One region of the Kushneria sp. AK178 genome, then DNA from elsewhere that is predicted to be linked to it. Evidence: predicted binding sites of a transcription regulator. Region 1 holds the regulator's gene; the other holds the start of a gene.
What was found. The regulator sigma-54, encoded in region 1, starts transcription at its own class of promoters, with help from an activator protein. The targets are predictions, from matches to a motif close to TGGCACNNNNNTTGCTNT.

Region 1 (11,545 bases):
CGGGATCAGGGTACCGGCCAGTGCCGCGACCAGCAGATTGATGATCATGGCCATGGCGATGATGGCGCTGAGTGTCGTGTCATGAAAGCGCGCTGCGGCCATGACGGCCACGACCCCGGCCCAGAGCAGGCCGTTGATCATGCCGGACAGGATCTCGCGTACGACCAGCCAGCGCACGTTGGCCCCTGACACATGCCCCAGTGCGATGCCGCGAATCAGCACCGTCAGGGTCTGCGAACCGGCGATGCCGCCCATGCTGGAGACGATCGGCATCAGCACCGCCAGGGCCGCGATCTGCTGGATGGTGTCCTCGAAAAAGCCGATGGCGATCGACACGATCGTGGCCGCCACCAGATTGATGCCCAGCCAGACGGCGCGTCGGCGACTGGTGCGCAGCACCGGGGCGAAGGTGTCCTCCTCATCCTCGAGACCCGCCATGCTCATCATGGTGCGCGCCGAGTTTTCGCGAATGACATCGACCACGTCATCGATGGTGATGCGCCCCAGCAGCCGATTGTCGGCGCTGATCACCGGTGCCGAGATCAGGTCCCGGCGCTCGAAGAGGCTGGCCACGTCATCTTCATGCATCAGTGCCGTAAGGGTGACCACATCGGTGTCCATGATCTCGCGTACGCTGATGCCCGGAGCGCTGACCAGAATGCGGTTGATGGGCAGGGCACCGATCAGCTCATTGTGACGCGTCACCACCAGCAGGTTATCCGTGGATTCGGGCAGCCGCGTGTGCCGACGCAGATAGCGCAGGACCACGTCCAGGGTGACATCCGGGCGAATCGTGATGGTATTGGTGTCCATCAGACCGCCGGCCGTGTCCTCGGGATAGGACAGGACCATTTCGATGCGCGCCCGGCGGTCGGGCGTCATCATCGACAGGATGTCTTCCAGCGTGGTGTGGGGTAGACGCTGCAGCAGGTCGGCGGCGTCGTCGTTATCGAGCTGCTGGGTGGCCAGCAGCAGCTGTGAGGCATCCATCCGGGTCAAAAATTCGGTCTGGATGTCATCATTGAGGTATTGAAGGATCTCGCCCTTGGCGTGATGGTCGACCTGTTCCCAGAGAATGTCACGCTCGCGCGGCGGCGTGGACTCCAGCAGCCGGGCGATGTCGGCGGGGGGCAGGCCGCGACGGAGCAGGCGGCGTACCTGATCCATTTCCCGACGCGCCAGCGCGTGTTCAAGGCGCTCCAGACGAGGCTGGCCTCCTTGCTGCTCATTGCTCATTGCCGTGACGTCCCTGTCCCTGTGTCAGCCCGTTCGGGCGCCGTATGCCAGTTTAGAGCCGAATAATGTTCGTGAATGCCCGAAAGGGCTACTGATCTTCGTCAAAGCGCGCATCAAACAGCGCCACGATGGCGGCCAGCGCCTCTTCGGCATCCTCGCCTTCGACCTGAACCCGGACCACGCTGGTACAGGGCGCGGCCAGCATCAGAAGGGACATGATGTTGGCGGCATCGGCACATCTCTCGCCATGACAGACCGTGACACGCGACTCAAAGGGCTGACAGCACTGCACCAGCCGTGTGGCAGCCCGGGCGTGCAGTCCGCGACGATTGGTCAGTGTCAGGTCACGCTGAAGCATCACCCGCCTCGCTGACAGCGCGCTGGATGGTCAGCTCACGATGGCGAATGCGCACGGCCGGGAACTGGTCGGCAAAGTGCTCGCCAAGCTGCTCGGCCAGATAGACCGAGCGGTGCTGGCCGCCGGTACAGCCAATGGCCACGGTCAGATAGCTGCGATGACTGGCCAGGTAGGAGGGCAGCCAGCGTTCCAGCCACTGACAGATGTCGCCGAACATCGCCCTGACTTCATCGTGGGCCTCCAGAAAGGCGATCACGTCATCGTCCTGCCCGGTCTGGGTTCGATAGCGCGGATCCCAGTAGGGGTTGGGCAGACAGCGCACGTCAAACACCATGTCGGCATCCAGCGGCACGCCGCGCTTGAAACCGAAGGATTCAAAGGTCAGCGTCAGATCGTTGATGTCGTGACGCGCCACCTGCTCGGCCACACGGCGTCTTAGATCGTGCACCGACTGAGCGGAGGTATCGATGATCAGATCGGCCGTATGGCGCAGGGGAGAGAGAAACTGATGCTCCGCCTCGATCGCCTCGGCCAGTGTCATCTGGGTCTCCCGCGTGAGCGGATGACGTCGTCGGGTGGCGGCATAGCGCTCCAGCAGGACGCGGGAGTCTGCCGTCAGATAGACCACCCGGCAGTGAATGCCGCGTGTGGAGAGGGCTTCCAGAAGCTCCGGAAAGCGCTCGAGCGCGTCGGGCAGGTTGCGGGCATCGATGCTGACCGCGACCCGATTGCGGTGTGGACTGCCGGCCTGAAGTTCGTCGACCAGGGCAGAGAGAAGCATCGCCGGAAGATTGTCGATGGCGTAAAAGCCCTGATCTTCCAGCGCCTGCAGCGCAATGGATTTACCGGAACCGGAGCGTCCACTGACGATAACAAGTTCCATGGCCATGCGGCTTATACTCGCGTGGAAAGTTGGCTGATGGCCTGCATCAGGATGTCGTGAAGTTCCTGCGCATCCCGGGCATTACGCAGGGCGTGACGGGTCTCGGCGGCGTTCATGACTTCAGCAATCTGTGCCAGCAGAGACAGGTGCGTGTCCTCGGCGGTTTCAGGGACCAGCAGGACAAACAGCAGATCGACAGGCTCGCCATCGATGGCATCGAAATCCACGGCCTGCTGAAGACGCATGAATCCGGCCAGCGGCTGACGGCAGTGCGAGTTGCGTGCATGGGGAATGGCCACGCCATTCCCCACGCCGGTGCTCCCCAGACGTTCCCTGCTGATCAGACGGGTAAAGACTTCCTGACTGTCGAGACTGGGAATGTTTTGTGAGATGAACCCGCTGAAAAATTCCAGCACACGCTTTTTACTGCCGCCTTCCACATCAAACAGGACTCGGTCGAAAGGGAGTATCTGGTCAAGTGTCATGGGTTACAGGTATTTGCCGTTGCCCTGGGAGCGGGCCTGTGTTTTTTCCTTGTGCTTGAGCAGCTGACGATCAAGCTTCTCGGTCAAGGCGTCGATGGCAACATAAAGGTCTTCCTGCTCGGCCTGGGCGTGAAGCTCGGCACCGGCGGCGTGGAGCGTGGCCGCAGCCTGCTGGCGCTCCTTTTCGACAGACAGGGTCACCTGGACGTTGGTGATGTTGTCATAGTGGCGTTCCAGTTTGGCAAGCTTTTGATTGACGTGCTCGCGCAGTGCATCGGTCAGTTCGACGTGGTGCCCGGTAATATTTACCTGCATGGCATGCTCCCTGAATCGAAACGGATAACCGACAGCCTGGCCAGGCTGCCGGACCTGCAAGCCTCTCCGGCTACCATCAGATTGTAACGCTTTTCCCGTTGGCGCAAACCCTGAATCGTGGCGTTATTTGTTCCAGGACTGTCGGACATGTCATATCACGTGATTCAGGCCAGTCGCTTGCGCTCGCTGGAGGAGGGAATACCCATCGCCTCGCGATACTTGGCCACGGTGCGTCTGGCCACCATGATGCCGCTGTCGGCCAGCAGCTGTACCAGCCGGGCATCGGACAGCGGACGTCGCGGTGTTTCATCACCAATGAGCTTGCGTATCCGGGCGCGAATGGCCGTACTGGCGTGAGCATCACCCTCCTGGCCGACATGGCTCGAGAAGAAATACTTGAGCTCCATGACGCCGCGCGGGGTATGAATGTATTTGCGGGTTGTCACGCGCGAAATGGTGGATTCATGCATGTCCACGGCCCGGGCAATATCGGCCAGAACCATGGGCTTGAGGGCCTCATCCCCGTGTTCGATAAAGTCTGCCTGACGCGTCATGATCTCCTGGCCCACGCGCAGCAGGGTATCATTGCGGCTCGACAGGCTCTTGAGCAGCCAGCGCGCCTCCTGAAGATGCTGCTTGAGAAAGGTGTTGTCCTCGCTTTTGTCGGCGCGGCGCACCAGGGCGGCATAGTCGGGCTGGATACGAAGCCGCGGCAGGGCGTTTTGATTGAGCTCGACCTGCCAGCCGTGGCGGGGGTGATGTCGCAGGATCAGATCCGGGGTCACAAGATGCTGATCGACATCTTCAAAGGCCGCGCCGGGACGCGGATTGAGCGCGCGTATGGTGGCGATCACGTCATCGAGCGCCTGGTCGTCGAGGTTCAGGCGACGCTTGAGCAGGCGGCGATCATTCTGTCCCAGCGGCTCGAGAAACTGGCGGACCATGCGGCGGGTCTGGGCAAGCCAGGGCGTGTCAGCGGGTAACTGATCGAGCTGCAGCAGCAGACACTCGCGCAGATCACGGGCAAAGACGCCCGTGGGGTCACACTGCTGCAGTCGCGCCAGCATGTGCTCCATCTCGGTCTGGACGAGATCGTTCAGGCCCTGCTGACGCAGCCCGCCGGCCAGCTCCTCCAGGTCCGTGCCGAGATAGCCGCTGGGCGCCAGTGCGTCCAGCAGGGTATCGGTGATCAGCTGCTCGCGCGCGTCCATGTCCATCAGCGCGATCTGCTCGCGCACGTGCGAGGCCAGATCGGTGGCCACGGCGTTGTGCTCGATATTCCAGCCGTCTTCCGCGGCGCCCGGCGCGGGGCCGTTGGTATACACATCGTCCCAGCGGGCATCCAGCGGCAGCTCCTCGGGGATACTGTCGGCCCAGTCCTCCCGGTCTGCCGGCGTTTCCGGCGGTTCGATGCTCTGCTCTTCCTCGACATCCAGCAGCGGGTTGCTCTCCAGCGCCATCTGAAGCTCCTGCTGCAGATCCAGCGTGGACAGCTGCAGCAGGTGGATGGCCTGCTGCAGCTGCGGCGTCATGGTGAGCTGGGTGCCAGTGCGTAGCTGTAAGGCGGGTTTCATCATGGTTATAACGCCCGGTCGCCAACGTTTGATGCCACGCTATCCAGTCCGCGGCGACCTTGCAAGTGCTGAAGGCGTTACATGTTGCAAATACCGTGCCATCGGTCGGTAAGCCGATGAGGTCAAAGGCGAAACTCGTGGCCCAGATAGACATCGCGGACGTGCTGGTTGTTCAGCACGGCGTTGGCATCGCCTTCGGCAATGATCAGGCCGCTGCCGACGATATAGGCGTTATCGCAGATGTCGAGCGTTTCACGCACGTTGTGATCGGTAATCAACACGCCGATGCCGCGGGTGCGGAGCTGGCGGATGATGCCCTTGATCTCGCCGACCGAGATGGGATCCACACCGGCAAAGGGTTCATCAAGCAGAATGAAGGCCGGCTCGATGGCGAGTGCCCGGGCGATCTCGACACGCCGGCGCTCGCCGCCGGAAAGGCTCATGCCCATGTTGTCGCGGATATGGGTGATGCTGAACTCCTCGAGCAGCTGATCGAGACGGTCGCGGCGCTGTTGGCGATCAAGGTCCTTGCGCGTCTCGAGAATGGCCATGATGTTGTCGGCCACCGAGAGCTTGCGAAAGATGGAGGCTTCCTGCGGCAGATAGCTGATGCCGGCATGGGCGCGCTTGTGCATCGGGCTGCGGCTCAGGTCCAGGTCGTCGATGGCGACACGGCCGGCATCGGCCTGGATCAGTCCCACGATCATGTAAAACGAGGTGGTCTTGCCCGCCCCGTTGGGGCCCAGCAGTCCCACGATCTCGCCCTGTCGAATCGACAGGCTGATGTCCTGAACGACACGGCGCCCCTTGAAGCTCTTGGCCAGATGGGCTGCGTGAAGGGTTTTCATTAATTGCTGCTGCCCTGTTGATCCTCGGGAGTGAGCTGCATGCGAACGCGGCCGCCCGAGCTGTCACCAGTGCTGCTGCCCTGAGCGCTCTGACTGCCGCGGGCGTTGACCTGACGGGAGTCGAGGAAATACTCCACGTAGCCGCCGTTGAAGGTGTCCCCGCTTTGATGCAGCTCGGCGTTGCCGATCAGCTCGACCCGCCGCTCTCCAGCGTGATAGATGATGGTGTTGCCCCAGCCCTTGGCGAGCGGGTCATTGGGCGCCGGCTGCTGTTCGATATAGGCGCGGCCGCCGCTGCCCCCGTTGGCGGTCAGACTCGACAGCCCGCCGCCCTGCGCCCGCTGCAGCTCGACCCGGCTGGAGCGCAGTTTCATGGTGCCCTGATCGACCTCGACAGTGCCGGTATAGACGGCCGTGCCGGCGCGGTTATCGATGTTGAGCTCGTCGGCGCCGATATTGATGGGCTTCTGGCGATCGCTTTCCAGGGCCATGGCCTGCTGGCCGAGCAGTGCCAGCAGCAGGGCAGAGGTACACAGCAGCACAGGGCGCGTCATGGGAGATCCTTGTCATCATTCATGGTTGAAAAAGGCGGCGATTATCGGTCAACGGGCGGGTGCAACCCCTGCACATTGCCTTCGAGCGTCATGCGATCCTCGTTGACCCAGCCGTCAAAACGGTCGCCGCGGGTGCGCTGCTCGTTCCGGGTAAACACGGCGTCGCCATCGCTCCAGGCATGTTGCGACGGAACATCATAATGCAGCACATTCGTTTCCAGTTGCCACCCGTCCGCCGGCTGACGCAGCACGGCATTGCCGGCCAGCTCGAACGTGTTGGCATCCGGGCCGAGCGTGGCGCGCTCGCCATCCGCCGTCCAGCGGTTGCCATCACTGCCGAGCAGCGTGAAATGTGGCGTGACGGCGCGAGTGACGTCATCCTCGGGCGTATGCGATACCCGCGGGCTCTCCATGGTCTGTGCCACACGGCCCTGCTCATCGAAGCGGGTATAGTTGACGCCCTCAAGATAGTAATCGGGCACGCCCGCGTCGCTGTCCGGTGCCGGGCCGGGCGTCATCAGGGTGTTACGCTGATCGATCAGCGTCAGGACGCCGCCCAGTGCCAGTACCAGCACCAGAATGCCAAGGCGTGTCCGGGTTTGTCCGGTCGGTAGCCTGTCGCGAAAAGCCATATACACGTCCTGTCGGGTCTTTGAAGCAGCCTCAGGGCCACTCATGCGCGTTAATGATATCCTGGCGGACGCCACGCGCGCTCAGCAGCCATTCGCAGAGTTCACGGACCGCGCCATGGCCGCCGGATGCCCGGGTTACCATGTCGGCGCGCTGACGAATATAGTCCGGCGCGTCGGCCACCGTCACGCCAAGCCCCGCATACATGATGGCACCGAGGTCGGGAAGATCGTCCCCGCAGTAGCAGACCGCCCGCGCTTCCAGCCCGGACGCTGCCATCAGGGTCTCGAGCGCGACCTGTTTGTCGTCACGTCCCTGAATGACATGGCGAATGCCCAGTTCCTGCGCACGGCGGTCGACGGCCGGCGAGATGCGTCCGGTAATCAGGGCAACATCAATGCCGGTCTGCATGATCAGCTTGAGTCCGAGGCCGTCACGGACATGAAATACCTTGTCGCCATCATGCTGTGGCTGCGAGGCATATCGAAGGCGGCCATCGGTCAGGACGCCGTCGACATCCAGCGCCAGCAGGCGAATGGCGTGCGCGCGCGCTGTCAGCTCGGTAGTCGTGTTGTCGGGTTCTGTCATGATGGGGAAGCCTCCGGTGTGGCGAACGAGTGCCGGCAGGCCGTCCGGATGCCGTACCGCTCTGGGGTCGAGTGTGCATCGGGATGGTGCTAGACAATGCCGCTTCTGAGCAGGTCATGCATCTTGAGAAGCCCGATGGGGCGGTGCCGGTCATCGACAATGACCAGCGCCGTAATGCGGTGATCCTCCATGACCCTGACGGCTTCCGCGGCAAGCGTATGGGCCTCGATGGTACGCCCACCCGGTGTCATGACCTCTTCAATCAACAGCTGTCGCACATCGCCGTGGCGATCGATCGTGCGGCGCAGATCGCCATCGGTGTAGATGCCCGCAAGACGGTCGCTGTCGTCCGTAACGCAGGTAAAGCCGTGGCCCTTGCGGGTCATTTCCACCAGCGCCTCGCTGAGACGCGCGCCGTGATGGATGATCGGGAGTTCATCACCGGTATGCATCAGATCTTCCACCCGCAGCAGCAACCGCTTGCCCAGGGTGCCGCCCGGATGGGACAGGGCGAAGTCCTCCGGGCCGAAACGTCGCGCCTCGAGCAGAGCGATCGCCAGCGCATCGCCCAGCGCCAGCGCCGCCGTGGTGGACGATGTCGGGGCAAGGTTCAGGGGGCAGGCTTCCTGGGTCACGCTGACATCAAGATGGACATCGGCGTGTCGGGCAAGACTGGATGAGGCATTGCCGGTCATCGCAATCACGGTCGTCCCCAGGCGCTTGAACAGGGGCAGCAGGGCGGTCAGCTCGGCGGTTTCCCCGGAGTTGGACAGCGCCAGTACCAGATCATTGCGTACCAGCATGCCCAGATCGCCGTGGCTGGCTTCGCCGGCGTGGACAAAAAACGCCGGCGTGCCGGTGCTGGCCAGGGTGGCGGCCATTTTGCGCCCCACATGGCCGGATTTGCCGACGCCGGTCACCACGACGCGGCCACTGCACGACAGTATATGCCGGCAGGCGCGATTAAAGGGCTCGTCGAGGCGTTCGCGCAGATCGCTCAGGGCGTTCTGCTCGAGCAGCAGTGTGCGTCGGGCACTGGCCAGGAAGTCATGATCGGTGTCAGGTGTCATCATGGCACCGGATTCTGACGCCGGATGCCCCCGGGCACAAGCATCGCAATGTCGGCAGGGCGCCATGGGGGACAGGGCCAAAAGCGTGCAGGGGCCCTGGTGAAAGGCCGGTTTCCATGCCGTTGTGGCAGTTGCCTTCAACGGGCACTGGTGGGGGCGGGTATAATTCGGATACGATGTTCGCTAACTCCCTATCCTTTTGTGTCTACTCAGGAGTTGTATGTCCGACTCAACACTGGTCAGCGTCGAGAATCTTCATTTCTCGCGAGCTGGCAGACCCATTTTTTCGGGCGTTGATCTGGAGATTCCAAAAGGGCGCATCACGGCCATCATGGGACCCAGTGGCACCGGCAAGACCACCATGCTCAAGCTGATCGCCGGACAGCTCATGCCGGATTCGGGCAGTGTGCATGTCGGCAATGACAATGTGCATCGACTGTCCCGTCAGGCGCTTTTCAGGATGCGCCGCCGTATGGGGATGCTGTTTCAGAGCGGGGCGCTCTTTTCGGATCTGAGTGTCTTTGAAAACGTGGCCTTTCCGCTGCGGGTTCATACCAGGCTGCCGGAGCACATGATTCGTGACCTCGTGCTGATCAAGCTGCAGGCCGTGGGCCTGCGTGGCGCCCGGGATTTCATGCCAGCCGAGCTGTCGGGCGGCATGACCCGGCGTGTGGCGCTGGCACGGGCCATTGCGCTGGACCCGGATCTGATCATGTACGATGAGCCCTTCGTCGGTCAGGACCCCATTTCCATGGGCGTGCTGGTCACGCTGATCCGCCGGCTCAACAGCGCCTTCAACATGACCGCCATCGTGGTGTCCCATGATATCAAGGAGACGCTGTCGATCGCCGATCATGTCTATGTCATTGCCGATGGCCGCGTGATGGCCAGTGGCTCGCCGGCCTCGCTGCGCGAAGCACAGGACCCCCGGGTCAGCCAGTTCATTCGCGGTGAGCCTGATGGACCGGTGCCCTTTCATTATCCTTCGAAGAACTTTTACGAGGATATTCTTGCGCCATCGGAGGTGTCGTGATGTCACCGTTGACGTCTCTGGGGCACAAGACGCTGAATACGCTCGAATCGCTGGGTCGCAGTGCCATCTTTCTGGTACAGGCCCTGTGTCATCTGCCCCGCCTTCAGGGCGTCAGTCTGTGGCTGCGACAGATGTATTTCGTGGGCGTCATGTCGCTGCCCATTGTGGCCGTTTCAGGCCTTTTTATCGGCATGGTCATCGCGCTTCAGGGCTATCTGGTGCTGTCCGGCTTCGGCGCCGATGAGGCGCTGGGCCAGATGGTGGCGCTGTCGCTCTTGCGGGAGCTTGCGCCCGTTGTGACGGCGCTGCTCTTTGCCGGTCGCGCCGGCTCGGCCCTGACGGCCGAAATCGGGCTCATGAAGGCGACCGAGCAGCTCTCCAGCATGGAGATGATCGGTGTTGATCCGTTGCGTCGGGTGATCTCGCCGCGGCTCTGGGCGGGATTCGTCTCCATGCCGATACTGACTGTCTTTTTCAGCGTGATCGGTATCATGGGCGGCTATATCGTCGGCGTGGACTGGCTGGGCGTCGATCAGGGCTCGTTCTGGGGCAACATGCAGGGCAGCGTCATCTTCATGGATGATGTCATGAACGGCATGCTGAAAAGCGTGGTCTTCGGTGTCGTCGTGACATGGATCGCCGTTTTTCAGGGCTACGATCTCATCCCGACCTCCGAGGGGATCTCGCGCGCCACGACCCGAACCGTCGTCTTTGGCTCGCTGGCCGTACTGGGGCTGGATTTCATTTTGACCGCGCTGATGTTTGGAGAATTCTGATGAAGCGCTCTAAGTGGCTTGAAACCGGTGTTGGCGCCTTTGTGCTGGCCGGTTTTCTGGGACTCGTCTTTCTGGGTCTGCAGGTAAGTGGCCTTGCTCCAGGGCAGGCTGAACAGAATTTCACGGTGCATGCGAACTTCAGCAATATCGGTGGTCTGAAAGAGCGTTCACGCGTCACCATGGCGGGCGTTACCGTGGGCCGTATTACCGACATCGAGCTGGACCCGCAGTGGCTTGAAGGGCGTGTGACCATGCAGATCGATGGCGATGTCGGTGAAAAACTGACGGAAGATTCCACGGCATCTATTCTGACGGCAGGACTTCTGGGCGAGAAATACATCGGTCTTTCGACCGGCGGGGCGCCTGAAATGATCGAGGATGGGGGCACCATTCGCGACACCCAGTCGGCGCTGGTACTGGAAGAGTTGATTCAGCAGTTCGTATCGAACATGTCCAAATAAACCGGACACATGGCGGGCGCCGATATGCCGTGCGGCGCCTGCACGGTCCGTAGAGCCAGGAGGTGGCATCAATGAAAAGAGTCTCCCGTTATGTTGGTGTACTGGTCGCCGCCATGCTCGGTATGGGGGTCATGTCGGCCCAGGCAGCCAATCAGTCGCCGCACGAAGTGGTCAGTCAGAGCGTCGAGCAGCTGATGTCCAGACTCGACAACAATCAGCAGCGCTATCGCGATAATCCCGACGAGCTCAGACAGGTTGTCGATCAGAACATCGACCCCATCGTTGACTGGCGCTACGCCTCGGCAAGCGTCATGGGCAAGTACTTTCAGGCGGCAAGCCCCGAGCAGCGCAGCCGGTTTGCGCGCGTGTTCAAGCAGACGCTGATCGATACCTATGCTCAGGGGCTGGTGACGTTTGACTACGAGGACGTGCGGGTACTGGATAATAACCAGAACACGCGCTACGACGATCAGGCCAGTGTCGATATGGAAGTCATCGCCACCAACGGCGAGCGCTATCCGGTCTCCTACACGCTTCGCGAGCGTGACGGTGAATGGAAGGTCATCAATGTGGTGGTCAACGGCATCAATCTGGGACTGACCTTCCGCAATCAGTTTGATCAGTCCATGCGTTCCAACAACCGTGACTTTGATGCCGTCATCAACAGCTGGTCGCCCGATGTCGATCTGGAAGAGGGTGATGGAGACAACCAGAAGGCTCAGGGCTGATGAGCG
Region 2 (6,443 bases), 1.7 Mb from region 1:
TGCTGGTGATGCTGGGCGTGATTGCGCTGTTGATCGTCTTTCCCGACCTGATCCTCTATCTGCCGCAGACCTTCGGCCCCGACAGCGGCTGAGACTACTGCACCGTGGCGGTACTGGCCTGGGCCTCGCGATGTTCGCGGGCATCGAGGCGCTTCAGACGACGGTTGAGGACCTGCCACGTCATCAGCGCGGCGAACAGCGCCACCAGCATCACGGCGCTGCCCAGCCAGGGGAGATTCTCCAGCGGCAGCGCCTGCTCCAGCGCCATGCCGCCCAGCCAGGCGCCGAAGGCATTGCCCAGGTTAAAGGCGCTCTGGTTGAGCGTGGAAGCCAGGTTAGGCGCCTCGACCGCCTGATCGACAATCAGAAGCTGCAGGATCGGCACCAGCGCAAACGACACCACGCCCCACAAAAAGAGCGTCACCAGCGCGGCCAGCGGCGTGTGCACGGTGATGCCAAAAATCATCAGGATGGCGGCGGTCATCAGCATCAGCCCGATCACCGGCGGCATCAGCCGGCCGCTGGAGAGCCGCCCGCCGACCACGCTGCCCAGCGTCAGACCGGCGCCGAACAGCAGCAGCACCCAGGCCACCCAGGCGGTCGGAATCCCGGTGACATCGGTGAGCAGCGACTCGATGTAGGAGTAGACCGCAAAGAGGCTGCTGGAGGCCAGCACGCTGCACAACAGCGCCATCAGCACCGTTTTGCTCTTGAGCGCGGCAAACTCGCCCAGCACGCGCCCTTCGCTGCGCGGCAGATGCGCGGGCACCCAGCGCCACAGCGACAGCATCGCGATCACCCCGATCAGGGTGACGGCCCAGAAGGTCGAGCGCCAGCCGGCCAGCTGCCCCAGAAAGGTGCCAAAGGGCACGCCCAGCACGTTGGCCAGCGTCAGCCCGGCAAACATCAGCGAAATCGCCTGGCCGCGCTTTTCGGGCACCACCATGCTGGCCGCCGTGACCGCGCCGATACCGAAAAAGGCGCCGTGGGAGAGCGCCGTAAAAACACGCGCCATCATCAGCGCGGTGTAGTTGGGCGCCAGCGCACAGGCCAGATTGCCGATGATGAAAATGCTCATCAGGCCCATCAGGGTGGCCTTGCGCGGCATTTTCGACGAGACCACGGCCAGTATCGGCCCGCCGATCACCACGCCCATGGCATAGCCCGAGACCAGCAGTCCCGCCTGCAGTCGCGAAATATCGAGATCCATCATGACGGCCGACTGCAGCCCCATGATCACGAATTCGGTGGTACCAATGCCGAAGGCGGCGACGGCCAGCGCCATTAATGCAAGGGACATGATCCTGCTCCTGTCAGATCGTTACGCAAGAGAACGGCGCCGGCGGCGCTACAGCCGGAGCCGTATGTAACAAGGGTTTCTGAATCAAACCGGCACAGCGCCTTCGACCGCGCTGTGCCCGGGTATCGGGGGTGTCAGGCCGAGGCCGACGCCTCGCCACCGGTGACGCTTGCATGACGGGCGTCATGCTCGGCCTGACGCCTGACGCTGCGGCGCTGCATGACCCGCCGGGCCAGCATCGTCAGACCGATATTGGCCACGATCACGACCGCTCCGACCACCGGAATGGTGTGCATCGGAAAGCCCGCGCTGATGACCACACCGCCGACGCTGGCGCCGGTGGCGTTGCCCAGGTTGAAGGCGCTCTGATTGAGCGTCGAGGCCAGATTGGGCGCATCAAGGGCCTGATCCACCACCAGCAGCTGCAAAAGCGGCATGATGGCAAAGGAGATCGCCGCCCACAGGAAGATGGTCAGCATCGCCGGCACCAGCGAAAAGAGCGTGAACGACATGATCACAAGAATCACGCCGGTGCCCAGCATCAGCTTCATCAGCACCGGCATCAGGGCGCGATGACCCAGACGCCCGCCCAGAATGCTGCCGGCGGTCAGCCCCAGCCCGTAGATCGCCATGATCAGCGTGATCCACAGCCCGCCGACCCCGGTCAGATCCGACAGCATCGGTTCGATGTAGGTCACCACGGTGAACATCGAGATCGACGCCAGCACGCTCAGCCCCAGCGCCAGCAGCACCGAGCCCTCCTTCAGCACGCGAAACTCGCTTAGAATGCCGCCCTCGTGGCGTGGCAGGCTCGAGGGCAGCCACTGCCAGAGCGCCACGATGGCTACCACGCCGATGGCCGCCACGCTCCAGAAGGAGGCGCGCCAGCTGACCGCCTGGCCGATCGCCGAGCCCAGCGGCACGCCCAGTACGCTTGCCAGCGTCAGCCCGGCAAACACCAGCGAAATCGCCTGGCCGCGCTTTTCGGGCACCGCCAGCCCGGCCGCCGTGACCGAGGCGATACCGAAAAAGGCCCCGTGGGAGAAGGACGTCACCACGCGCGCCGCCATCAGACTGAGATAGTCCGGGGCCAGCGCACACAGCACGTTGCCTGTAATAAAGATGCCCATCAGCATCATCAGCGTGGGCTTGCGCGGCCATTTGGACGTGATCACCGCCAGCAGCGGCGCGCCCACCACCACGCCCATGGCATAGCCCGACACCAGGTAGCCGGCCGCCGGCACCGAGACGCCCAGATCGTTGGCCACCCCGGTCAGCAGACCCAGAATCACGAATTCGGTCGTGCCAATGCCGAACGCGGCAATGGCCAGAGCAATCAGGGGCAGTGACATGACAACCTCGGAAACAGTGGGCACCTTGTGACGCCGTGCAGTATAGACATCGACCGTCTAAGGCTAAAGTCGTAAAGGCCACTCGGGTCGCCAGGGCTCTTTTCTCCCCATGCTGACGACCGCCGCCGCCCCGGCGACGGCGCATGAAAAAGGGGCACCGGGTGTGCGCGACACCCGATGCCCCCGAGGATACGAACCGGAGTCAGGAGCGTGACGTGACCGGGCTACCGGCCCCGCCGCGACGCCACAGACCGGACTGCCAGCCATGCGCCAGTGCCGCCACGCCGCCGCCGAAGAAGACAGCAAAGCTGCTGACATCACCCAGCGGCGCCAGGCTGATCGGAATGCTCACCAGCCCGCCCATGATCAGCGAGCGCAGCGCAACCGGATTGACGCCGCGCTGATAGTGATAGGTGCTGCCGGGCTCGGACGAAAAGAGCGCCTCGAGATCGATCCTTTGACGGCGCACCCGGTAGAAATCCATCAGGATGATGCCGTAGAGCGGGCCGATCAGCGCGGCCAGCACGCCCACGGTGTAGTGGATCAGCTCGGGATTGTTGAACAGATTCCACGGCGTAAGAAAGATCGAGCCGACCGCCGCAATCATGCCGCCCATGCGCCAGCTGATCTTCTCGGGAGCGACGTGGGAAAAATCGAACGCCGGTGCGACGAAGTTGGCCACGATGTTGATGCCGATGGTGGCGGCCACAAAGGCAAACACGCCCAGCACGGCAGCGGTGACGCTGTCGATACGCGCCACGGTCTCGATCGGGTCGGTCAGCATCTCGCCAAAGACCTGCGGCGTACCGGACACCACCACCACGGTAATGATGGAAAACACCAGGAAGTTGACCGGCAGCCCCCAGAAGTTACCGCGCCGCACGGCCTTTTCAGTGGCGCAGTAGCGCGAGAAGTCACCGAAGTTGAGCGTCGGCCCGGCAAAGTAGCCGGCGACCAGCACCGCCGCCACCACCATCTGCCACAGCGCCTCGCCGCCACTCAGGGTTTCGCTGGACAGCGACAGGCTGATGTTGCCGGGCCCGGCGCGCCAGACGATCCAGCCGGCGAGCGCGAACATGACCGCATAGACCAGCGGCCCGGCCCAGTCGTTGAAACGCCGGATGGTGTCCATGCCGCGCCAGAACACCAGCGCCTGCAGCACCCACATCAGTGCAAAGCACAGCCAGCCCAGCGCCGACAGACCCAGAAAGCTCACCTCGGTCCAGCCCTCGAGCCCCGGAAACCAGCGCAGCAGTACCAGCAGCAGCGCGTTGGAAGCCAGCCAGGTCTGGATGCCGTACCACACCACCGCGATGATGCCGCGAATAACCGCCGGCACGTTGGCGCCCTTCGTGCCGAAGGCCATGCGACAGATCACCGGAAAGGGCACGCCGGTGCGCTGGCTGGGCCGCGCCACAGCGTTGGCAAAACACTGCACGATGAGGATGCCGACCAGCAGCGAAACCAGGACCTGCCACCCCATCAGCCCGAGGCCGAACAGACTGGCCGCCAGCACATAGCCACCAACGCTGTGAATATCGGCCATCCAGAAGGCGAAAATGTTGTAGGCACGCCAGTTCTGCCGGGCCGGCGCCAGATCCTCGTTATAGAGGTGCGGGTCGGGCGCGGCGGGCTCGGGTGCCTGGGGGCTGGTGTTGTTCATGAGCGACTCCATGAAGGATCGTTGCGCTGCCGATGGCAGCCCTGCGATGGCCGGGTGGCCGACACTGTCTGTCACGTCACGTCGTATACAATCTCCATGCCAGATTGACGCCGGTGACATTAAAAATTTGTGTTCCGGTCACAACCCCCTGTTGTGACGCCATTTTTTGGCACCCGGGGCAGACCGCCGGCTTCCCGGGATACCACGCGGCATGGCGACCATGGTCGAAACGCCGCTCTTTTGATGCACCAAAAGAGTGCTTCATGCGCCTTATGCGCACCAAAGAGAGGCTTTATCGTATACAAAATGCACCTGCCGGAAAGTTCTGATAGCGTCCTGCACCGTGGCAGGCGCGCGGCAAACCGCCGCAGAAGGCACTGGCACGAAACATGCTTGTATACAATCTCCCAGGGCAGTCATTCGACAGGACAAGCATGACAGGAGCCTCATGAACGACACTCGTCAGTTTCACCTGTTGGCCGGCATCATGACCGGACGTGACACGCGCAGCGACGACGCGATCTATCAGGCGCTGTGGGAGGCCATCGTGGAGCATCGCCTCTCACCGGGCGCGCGGCTGCCGGAGGATGCGCTGGCCGGTGCCTTTGGCGTCAGCCGTACCATGATCCGCCGTGTGCTGCAGCGTCTGGCGCTGGAGCAGCTGGTCACGCTGCGCAGCCATCGCGGCGCCCGGATCACCAGCCCCACGCCCGACGAGGCGCGCGATGTCTTCCGGGCACGGCGCCTGCTCGAGGGCGCGCTGCTGGCCGAGGTCATGACGCACCTCACGCCGACAGACCTCGAGGCCCTGACACAGCTTGCCGAGCAGGAGCGCCACGCCAGCCGTGAAGCGGCGATCCGCCTGTCGGCGCGGTTTCATGCCCGACTGATGGCGATTGCCGGCAACGCCTCGCTGTCGGATGCGCTCTCCCAGCTGATGTCGCGCACCTCCCTGATCATCGCCGTCTACGGGCGCGGCCGGGCCGGCTGCCCCGGCGAACACCAGGGCCTGATCGAGCTGCTGGCGGCGGGCGAACTCGCCCCCGCCCAGGCGTGGATGCACCAGCATCTCAGCGATATCGAGGCCAGCCTTGATTTCACCGCCAGCGGCGACGCCCTGCCCGACTTCGAACACCTTTTTGGCCACCACCGCGAGCCGAGTGCCTCATGACCTCTCGATCCCCGACCATCTGCGTCATCAATCCCAACACCAGCACCGCCATGAGCGAGGGCATTGCCACCAGTGCTCGCCGCGTGTCGCGCGGCGATATCCTGATGCTGACCTCGCGCCACGGGCCGGCCAGTCTCGAGGGCCACTTTGACGAGGCCATCGCCGTGCCCGGCATGCTCGAGCACATCGTCGAGACCGAAAACGGCGACACGCCCGTCGATGGCTACCTGATCGCCTGCTTCGGCGACCCGGGCCTGGCCGCCGCCCGCGAGGTGGCTTCCGTACCCGTCATGGGCGTGGCCGAAGCCGGCATGCAGATGGCCACCATGGTGGCGCGGCGTTTTTCGATCGTGACCACGCTGGCGCGCACCCTGCCGATCGCCGAGCGGCTTTTGCATGAGTACGGCAAGCGCGAGCAGTGCGCCGGCCTGAACGCCTGCGAGCTGCCGGTGGCGGCGTTTGAATCCGAGGATGACAGCGTGTACGACACGCTGCTGGCCGCCTGCCGGGACGCGCTCGAGGCGGATGACAGCGACGCCATTCTGCTGGGCTGCGCCGGCATGAGCGAGCTGGCCGAGCGGCTGGGCGAGACGCTCGGCGTACCGATCATCGACGGCGTCACCGCCGGTGTGGCCCTGCTGGAAGCGGCCAGCGCCACCGGCTATCCGGTCTCCAAAAAGGGCGACCGCGCCGCCCCCATTGCCAAGCCCATTCACGGCGCCTTTGAACATCTCGGCCGGAGCACCTCATGAGACACAATCTTTATCTCGATCACTATCCCCGCGATCTGCGCGGCTACGGCGCCAATCCGCCGGACCCGAAATGGCCGGGCGGTGCCCGGGTCGCGGTGCAGTTCGTGCTCAACTACGAGGAGGGCGGCGAGAACAGCGTGCTCCACGGCGATGCCCACAGCGAAACGTTTCTTTCCGACATCATCGGCGCCGCCCCCTACCCCGA

Region 2: the regulator sigma-54 is predicted to act here: its motif matches at 4,400-4,417, upstream of M1D97_RS01935 (NCS1 family nucleobase:cation symporter-1).

What each region holds. Positions count from the first base shown of each region.
Region 1 covers NZ_CP096381.1:2,170,830-2,182,374, reverse strand. The annotation lists gene mgtE (magnesium transporter) at 1-1,236, opposite strand, end outside; gene M1D97_RS09925 (HPr family phosphocarrier protein) at 1,325-1,594, opposite strand; gene rapZ (RNase adapter RapZ) at 1,581-2,477, opposite strand; gene M1D97_RS09915 (PTS sugar transporter subunit IIA) at 2,489-2,962, opposite strand; gene hpf (ribosome hibernation-promoting factor, HPF/YfiA family) at 2,966-3,277, opposite strand; gene M1D97_RS09905 (RNA polymerase factor sigma-54) at 3,442-4,854, opposite strand; gene lptB (LPS export ABC transporter ATP-binding protein) at 4,974-5,699, opposite strand; gene lptA (lipopolysaccharide transport periplasmic protein LptA) at 5,699-6,253, opposite strand; gene lptC (LPS export ABC transporter periplasmic protein LptC) at 6,295-6,885, opposite strand; gene M1D97_RS09885 (KdsC family phosphatase) at 6,917-7,471, opposite strand; gene M1D97_RS09880 (KpsF/GutQ family sugar-phosphate isomerase) at 7,561-8,541, opposite strand; gene M1D97_RS09875 (ABC transporter ATP-binding protein) at 8,762-9,574, shown strand; gene mlaE (lipid asymmetry maintenance ABC transporter permease subunit MlaE) at 9,574-10,350, shown strand; gene mlaD (outer membrane lipid asymmetry maintenance protein MlaD) at 10,350-10,811, shown strand; gene M1D97_RS09860 (MlaC/ttg2D family ABC transporter substrate-binding protein) at 10,883-11,539, shown strand; gene M1D97_RS09855 (STAS domain-containing protein) at 11,539-11,545, shown strand, end outside.
Region 2 covers NZ_CP096381.1:423,157-429,599, reverse strand. The annotation lists gene M1D97_RS01950 (TRAP transporter large permease) at 1-92, shown strand, start outside; gene M1D97_RS01945 (MFS transporter) at 95-1,300, opposite strand; gene M1D97_RS01940 (MFS transporter) at 1,435-2,652, opposite strand; gene M1D97_RS01935 (NCS1 family nucleobase:cation symporter-1) at 2,855-4,315, opposite strand; gene M1D97_RS01930 (GntR family transcriptional regulator) at 4,764-5,486, shown strand; gene M1D97_RS01925 (aspartate/glutamate racemase family protein) at 5,483-6,238, shown strand; gene puuE (allantoinase PuuE) at 6,235-6,443, shown strand, end outside.